Regions from separate parts of the Acetivibrio cellulolyticus CD2 genome, predicted to be linked through region 2. Evidence: a T-box and tRNA genes for the amino acid it is inferred to sense, from the RefSeq annotation. Region 2 holds a T-box; the other holds one or more tRNA genes.
The links. The T-box of region 2 lies ahead of pheS (phenylalanine--tRNA ligase subunit alpha). A T-box ahead of a tRNA ligase gene usually reads a tRNA of that ligase, here a tRNA-Phe.

Region 1 (4,267 bases), on a different contig from region 2:
ATATAGGCGGTGAAAGTGATGCCTGGATAGATAATATTTTAAAATCAATAGATATATCAAAAAAGAAAATCATACGTTTGATAGATTATGTAAATACAGTAGAAGAACAAACTGTGGAAGGTATGGAACCTGAAAAGGATGAGTCTGAAAGTGAGGGACATGATAAAAAAGAAGAGCATGAATATGATGAACATATTTGGACGTCACCGAAGAATGCCATAAAATTGATTGGAGCGATTTCAGAATGTTTATGTGAAAAGGATAAAACAAACGCTGGATTTTACCGTCAAAATGCCCAAAATTATATTGATGGAATTAAAAAAGTTGATGAGGATATTGCTTCGATTGTAAAGAATTCATCAAATAAGCTAATTGTAGTTGCTGATAAATTTCCGTTTCGCTATTTTGTGGATGAATACGGTCTTAAATATTGTGCAGCATTCGGCGGATGCAGTGACCAAACAGATGCAAGTGCTTCAACTATCGCATATATGGTAGATACAGTGAAGAAAAACAAAATCCCTTATGTATACTATGTGGAACTCAGCAATCAGAATGTAGCCAAATCAATATGTGAACAAACAGACTCAAAAATGCTTCTTCTTCATTCTTGCCATAATGTTTCAAGAGAAGATTTTGATTCAGGAGTGACATACCTTTCTCTAATGAAACAAAATGCTGAGAATTTGAGAAAGGGGCTTGGTAAGTGATGAGTATCATTTCTTGTAAGGGAATATCAATTAAATATGATGGAGGTTTTGCTGTAAAGGATGTAAGCTTTGAATTAATGCAGGGAGACTATCTTTATATTGTTGGAGAAAACGGCTCGGGCAAAAGTACTTTAATGAAAGGCATTCTAGGTCTATTGAAACCTGCCAATGGTCAGATTATATTTAACGGATTAAAACAAAAGGAAATAGGCTATCTGCCTCAACAAACAGTTGTTCAAAAAGATTTTCCTGCAAGTGTATATGAGGTAGTACTTTCAGGTTGTTTAAATCGGCATGGATTTATGCCATTTTATTCAAAAAAAGATAGAGAAAATGCTAAAAATAATATAAAACATCTTGGGATTGAAGCATTTAAAAAGAAGTCTTACCGTGATTTATCTGGCGGGCAACAACAGCGCGTGCTTTTAGCACGCGCTCTGTGCGCTACCGATAAGCTGTTAATGTTGGATGAACCGGTTTCAGGTCTTGATCCCGTTGTGTCTTCGGAAATGTATTCCTTGCTTTATAAGTTAAATCATGAACACGGTATAACAATCATTATGATATCTCATGATATACAGAGTGCTGTCCAATACGGCAATAAGATTTTACACATGCAAACATCACCCTTGTTTTTTGGTTCCACAATGGAATATATGAATACCAATATAGGTATTAGAATGATGGGAGGTGTAGAAAATGCTTAATTTATTGCAAGAGCTTTTTTCTTATCCCTTTATTATAAGAGCTTTAGTGGTAGGTATTCTCGTTTCTTTATGTGCATCCTTGCTTGGAGTAAGTCTTGTTCTAAAGCGTTATTCTATGATTGGTGATGGACTCTCCCATGTTGGATTTGGAACTTTGGCAATAGCAATGTCATTGAATCTTGCACCTCTACAGGTTTCAATACCTTTGGTCATTCTTGCGGCATTTTTACTGCTTAGGTTAAGCGAAAATAGCAAAATTAAAGGTGATGCAGCCATAGCGCTTATTTCAAGCAGTTCTCTTGCAATAGGTGTTATTACCATATCATTAACCACAGGAATGAACGCTGATGTATGTAACTATATGTTCGGAAGTATACTTACAATGAGTAAAGGAGATCTTTACCTTAGCGTAACTGTATCAGTTGTAGTACTGATTTTATATGTACTTTTCTATAATAAAATATTTGCAGTTACATTTGATGAAAGCTTTGCAAAAGCCACTGGCACAAAAACAGGTTTATATAACATGCTTATTGCATTTCTTACTGCATTGATAATTGTAGTAGGAATGAGAATGATGGGAGCATTACTTATATCCAGCCTTATTATTTTCCCTTCTTTAACATCTATGAGGGTATTTAAAAGTTTTAAGAGCGTTGTAATCAGTTCAACTATACTATCGGTTACTTGTTTCTTTATTGGTTTAGTCGCTTCTTTTCAGTTTTCAACTCCTGCAGGTGCAAGCGTTGTAGTAGTAAACCTCGGAGCATTCTGTATGTTTTTTATTGCTGGACTGGTTCAAAAAAAGTTTAATATAAATGGAGGTTAATAATGAAAAAAATATTTATTTTTACGTTATTCATTTTAATTATATTTCTTGCCGGATGTAACAAGAAACCATTGTTAAGTGAACCTGGTACAACATCTATAGCCGAAGAGCAGACAGATAAATCAGCAGTGGTTTCAACACCAGAAGATCAAACAAATAGCAGTGGAAATATTGTTAAAATAAGTGAAAGGTTCTTTATTCAACAGTGCAATGATATATATACCAATCTCAATGATTATAAAGGTAAGACCATTCAGTTAGAGGGCATGTATGATTCATATACTGACGAGGAAACAGGTAAAACTCGTCATGCGGTGATTCGAAAAAGTCCTGGCTGCTGTGGAAATGATGGTGTTGTGGGATTTGAATTTTCCTATGACGGGCAAATGCCTAAGCTCAATGAATGGATTAAGGTAACTGGAACATTGGAGGTTGAAGAATCCGAAGATATCATATTACACCTTTCAAAACTTGAAGTTTTAGAAATACGTGGCAAAGAATTTGTGACAAATTAACTTAGAACAATAGAGAAAAGTGGTATTATGTAGGTTCATCTATACCTTTTTACTAAAACCTGCAAAATATAATTTAACATCAACATACACATTATGTAAATCTTTTCGTAATTCCAACAATTTAATCAACTAAATTGATAAAATTAAAAGAGCTAGACAGATTAGTCTAACTCTTTTTTGGTGGGAGGAGATGGATTCGAACCATCGAAGTCAGAGACAACAGATTTACAGTCTGCCCCCTTTGGCCGCTCGGGAACCCTCCCATATTTAATTGGTGCCCAGAGCCGGAATCGAACCAGCGACACGAGGATTTTCAGTCCTCTGCTCTACCGACTGAGCTATCTGGGCGTCTTACAAGTGTTTTGGTGGGCCTTCAGGGACTCGAACCCCGGACCAACCGGTTATGAGCCGGTTGCTCTAACCAACTGAGCTAAAGGCCCTTGCAAAGACGACAAGTGATAGTATAATGTAAAAGTTATGTTTAGTCAAGAGTATTTTTTAGAAAATTTAAAATAATTTTAGTTTTAGTCTACTGATTCAAGCCATTTATTTGCATATTTATAGAGCGGTATTATATAATTAAATAATACTTTTACAAGTACGTTGTTTCTGGAAGCCAATATATCTTGTTGTAATTAATACTAAGTTTTGGTAAGTTATATATTGTTGGATCAGGCTTTCAAAAAAGTTTGCTAAAAAGCATATTTTTTGAACAATACTATTAAGTAGAGAAATAAGTCAAAATTTACGAGGTGAAAAATGGACCATATAAGCGTTTTGAAAGACCTTAGCGCATTTACCGGTGTATCGGGCAGAGAGGAAGGCATATCTAAATATATTGCAGAGTTATTTAAGAACTACTGCGATAGTGTAGAGATAGATAAATTTTATAATGTCAGTGGTTATAAAAAAGGTTCAGCTGAAGCTGGGAAAAAGATTATGATCATGGCTCACCATGATGAGATCGGTCTGATGGTTAAAAGTATTGATGAAAATGGTTTTATAAAATTCACCAGTATCGGTGGAGTAGACAGTAAAATACTTCTTGCACAGGAGGTAGTGGTGCATGGAAGTGAGGACATTTATGGAGTTATTGGAGCAAAGCCGCCTCATCTTCTTAAACCGGAAGAGACAAAAAAGGCAGCAAAAATGGACGATCTGTATATTGACACAGGCTTTAACAAGGAGAGTATTTCAAAACTGGTTTCAATCGGAGATATTATAACTTTAAAAACATATCCATTTGAATTAAAGGGGAACAAGCTAAGTTCAAAATGCCTGGATAACAGGGCGGGAGTAGGTGTATTGCTTGATATTATGGATCGGCTTTCAAAGCTTAAGCATAATGATGATATAATTTTTGTTGCAACTTCACAGGAGGAATTAGGATTAAGCGGTGCAAAGATTGCTGCCTATAATATAAATCCTGATCTTGCAATTGTCATTGATGCTTGTCATGGGGAAATTCCGGATGCATCAAAGGATGAAACATATCCTTTGGGTAAG
Region 2 (4,267 bases):
TATCAGGAATAGTTGTTGTCCTCATAATGCTGAAGTCCTCACCTAAAGGATTTGATATTACTACAGCATTTCTAAGAGCACTATCCTCAGGCAGATTTATCATATCGAAGTCCTTAGGGCTGGTGAATGAATAGGTGAAGGCTTCATATAAACCACAAGAAATCATTGTATCCTTAATCAAATCCTCTATACTCTGCTTATATGTCTTTTTACCAAGAGTTGCAGCCTTGCCCGATAGCAATGTTGCCTCTATATTGTTGTATCCATAAAATCTTGCAATCTCTTCAGCTATATCCGCTTCTCTCTCAACATCCGGTCTGAAGCTTGGTACTTTTACTATGCCGCTTCCATCTACTTCAAATTCTAAAGCTTTCAAAATACTTACCATTTCTTCTTTTGAAATGTTTGTACCAAGGAAAGCGTTGATCTTGTCAGGTCTTAATGTTATTGTCACCTGCTCAGTCTTTTTCACATAGCAGTCTACAATACCCTTGCAAACAGTACCTGCTCCTAGCTCTTCAACTAACTGTACTGCTCTGTCAACAGCCGGTATAACATTTTCCACATCGAGACCTTTTTCAAAACGGCCTGAAGCTTCTGTTCTCAGTCCTAGTTTCTTTGCAGCAAGTCTTACAGCGGTTCCTTCGAAGTTTGCAGATTCAAACAGGATAGCCTTTGCATTATCTGAAATTTCGGAATTCGCTCCACCCATAACTCCTGCTACAGCTATAGCTCTGCTTTCATCGGCAATAACAAGCATGGATGAATCTAAATTTCTGTCCTGATCATCAAGAGTCTTAAGAGTTTCTCCATCAAATGCTCTTCTTACAATTATCTTGTTTCCCTGAACATCCTTTAAGTCAAAAGCATGCATTGGCTGTCCATACTCTAACATTACATAGTTGGTTATATCAACAATATTGTTAATAGGTCTTACTCCTGCAGCTCTAAGTCTTTCCTTCATCCACTTAGGTGAAGGTCCTATCTTAACATCCTTAACAACTCTAGCTGCATATCTTGGACACAAATCAGGGTCTTTAATTTCAACGGAAACATAATTTTTCGCTTCGTCGCCCTTTTCCAACACTTTAACCTGAGGCTTTTTAAATTCCTTCTTTAAAGTAACAGCTGCTTCTCTTGCAAGGCCTATTATACTTAGACAATCCGGTCTGTTTGAAGTAATTTCGAAATCTATGGTAGTTTCATTAATTCCCATTACCTCTTTTACATCACTGCCAAGCTCAAGTCCAGGCTCAAGTATATAGATACCATGCTCAGGTGCATCAGGATAGTCTTCTCTCGAGAGGTTCAGTTCTTCAATTGAGCACATCATACCGTTTGACTCAATTCCTCTAAGCTTCCCCTTTGATATTTTCTTGTCACCCGGAAGAGTTGCCCCAACGAGCGCTACCGGAATATAGTCATTGAGCTTTATATTCTGGGCCCCTGTAACAACCTGAATTACTTCACTTCCTATATCAACCTTTGTAACTTGTAGTTTATCTGCATCGGGGTGCTTTTCAATTTCTATAATTTTTCCTACAACTATCTTACTGATTTCTTCTCCCTGTACCTCTATTCCTTCAACCTTTGATCCCGACAGAGTCATTGCATCAGCAAATTCCTTAGGGGTCACATTTATGTCAACGTAGTCTTTTAACCATTTAAGCGGTGCCTTCATAACCTTTTTACTCCTTTCGCAATTTTAATTATCAAGCTTAGAACTGTTTCAAAAACCTTATATCGTTTTCATACAATAATCTCATATCGTCAATATTAAATCTTCCCATTGCAGTTCTCTCAGCTCCAAGTCCAAAAGCAAATCCACTGTATATTTCAGGGTCTATACCACATATTTCAAGTACTTTTGGATGAACCATTCCCGCTCCGAGGATCTCAATCCAACCCTCATTCTTACAAACTCTGCAGCCTTTTCCTCCACAAGTCCAGCAGGAAACATCAACCTCGGCACTTGGTTCGGTAAATGGGAAGTGATGTGGTCTAAGCCTAATATCAGTCTTCTCACCAAACAGACTCTTTGCGAAAATCTTTAAAGTCCCGATAAGGTCTCCCATTGTCACGCCCTTATCAACAACAAGACCTTCTACCTGATGGAATATCGGTGAATGCGTTGCGTCAACAGCATCAGAACGGTAAACACGTCCAGGACAGATAATCTTTATAGGTGGCTTTTTGCTCTCCATAACCCTTATCTGTACAGGTGAAGTCTGCGTCCTTAAAAGTATATTTTCATTAATATAGAATGTGTCCTGCGTATCTCTTGCAGGGTGATTCTTTGGCAAATTTAAAGCCTCAAAGTTGTAGTAATCCTTTTCAACTTCAGGACCCTCCGCTATCTCATAGCCCATACCAATAAAAACATCTTTAATTTCATCCATTACCATTGTAAGCGGATGCTTCTTTCCTAAAACTTTCCTTTTTCCAGGAATAGTTACATCAATAACTTCCTGTGCAAGCTTTGCATTTCTTTCATTTGCTAAAAGCTTCTTCTTAATGTCCTCTATTTTGCTTTCGAGAGCTTCCCTTACTTCGTTGGCAATCTGCCCAATTACAGGTCTTTCTTCTGCTGAAAGTGCTCCCATACCTCTTAACACAGAAGTGAGTTCACCCTTCTTTCCTAAGAACTTTACTCTGATATTCTCCATATCCTGTATTGTTTCGGCAGCAGCCAGTTCATTTTCAGCCTGAACTCTAATATTATTCAACTGCTCTTTCATGCTTTAGACTCCTCCTTTAATCCGTATTTATAATTTTATCAATCCAATCAAGGCTCTTTTGCTTTTTAGTATTTTGCCTATTTAGTCTCGCCCAAAAGAGGCAAAATAAAAAGCCTTCATTCCCAAAAAGGGACGAAAGCATTCTCCGCGGTACCACCCATGTTCTTATACGCCAATAGCATATAAGCTCTCATTGCATATAACGGCTGCAAACCGGCATCTCCTACTTGTTATATAACACCAACAGGTACAATACGTTCAGGATGCTGCTTAAGAGGGAACTTCAACAGTTTGCTTTATAAAGATACTCTCAGCCGATGATATCTTCTCTCTTATATCAGCTTCAACCGTTTACTCATCTCTATCATCGCATTCAATTAATGAATATTACGGAATATTGTAACACAAATTCCCTTCAACTGCAATAAGTGTTTTTTTATATTTTTATAGTGGAAGAATTTAAGACAAATCTTCGGGATTTTCTGCTACCAGTATATCTAGGATTTTAGCCATTTCCAGTGTCTTTTCAGGTGATATACACTTCTTTGATACAACATCAAGATTTAGTCTTCCATGATAACATGTAAAAAGAAATGAGGATAGAATATGCTTTTTGGAAACCTCGCCAAAACCAGTTTCTCCATAATCCATTAATATTTGTTTAGTAATTTGCTCTATAGCTTTAACTATTTTAGGAATAGAATTTTTTAGCTCCTTCACCCACAATTCCAATACATTGGCATATTTTTTTATATCTTCTTCCTCACATTTCTTAAATCGCTCAATCTCATTTTCAATCTGCTCCCATTTCATACTTTTCCAAGGTCGATTAACCACAACCGATTTCTGCCATTTCTTCTTCTCAGCTTCCCAATAATCCTCTTTTGCCTTTACCGAATATACTTTAAAATCAGGTACAGTAATTGCAGTTAAAAATCCTCCATGACATGCGCCAGTATCAATGCCGTAAACAAGATCATTATAAATTAGCGGGTTATCAACACAATGATGCCCAAACACTACAGGTTTATCTCCCTCATATACTTCATACCAGTATTTCCCCTTCAGTATTTGTTCTAAATACCTTTCGCCGGAAGTAGAGCCACATAATACTTCTTGTGGCTGCTTTTCCATCTTTACACCTGGAATTAATGCTGCATGAACTACTATCACGTCATTATTTTCATAGTAGTATGGTAAGTTTTTAATCCAATTAATTGTTCCCTCATAATACTGACCAAGCTTTAGTTTAGTAATTTCCTGAGCGTAATTATAAATTTTGTTTAAATGTTTTCTCTCATGATTTCCTACAATTGAATAAAAATTTGCATTGTTCCTTAAAAATTCTACAACTTCTAGAGATTTAGGCCCTCTGTCCAAGAAATCTCCAACTGTAATTATTTCATCATCCTTATTCAATCCGACTTTATCGAGTAAAGACTGCACTTCATCATAACAGCCATGTATATCTCCAATAATGACCTGTCTTCGCATTGTCTCAAGCCCCCAATTTAAAATTTCTGAGGATT

Region 1: it has a tRNA-Phe gene. The T-box ahead of pheS (phenylalanine--tRNA ligase subunit alpha) is inferred to sense a tRNA for this amino acid. The anticodon was not compared.

The regions. Positions count from the first base shown of each region.
Region 1 is NZ_JH556651.1:237,988-242,254, forward strand. Features, by position in the region: gene ACECE_RS0201300 (metal ABC transporter substrate-binding protein) at 1-710, shown strand, start outside; gene ACECE_RS0201305 (metal ABC transporter ATP-binding protein) at 710-1,417, shown strand; gene ACECE_RS0201310 (metal ABC transporter permease) at 1,410-2,246, shown strand; gene ACECE_RS0201315 (TIGR03943 family putative permease subunit) at 2,249-2,761, shown strand; tRNA gene ACECE_RS0201320 (tRNA-Tyr) at 2,940-3,024, opposite strand; tRNA gene ACECE_RS0201325 (tRNA-Phe) at 3,034-3,109, opposite strand; tRNA gene ACECE_RS0201330 (tRNA-Ile) at 3,125-3,201, opposite strand; gene ACECE_RS0201335 (M42 family metallopeptidase) at 3,521-4,267, shown strand, end outside.
Region 2 is NZ_JH556659.1:900,582-904,848, reverse strand. Features, by position in the region: gene pheT (phenylalanine--tRNA ligase subunit beta) at 1-1,681, opposite strand, end outside; gene pheS (phenylalanine--tRNA ligase subunit alpha) at 1,719-2,738, opposite strand; T-box leader at 2,864-3,115, opposite strand; gene ACECE_RS0223890 (metallophosphoesterase family protein) at 3,198-4,232, opposite strand; gene ACECE_RS0223885 (hypothetical protein) at 4,250-4,267, opposite strand, start outside.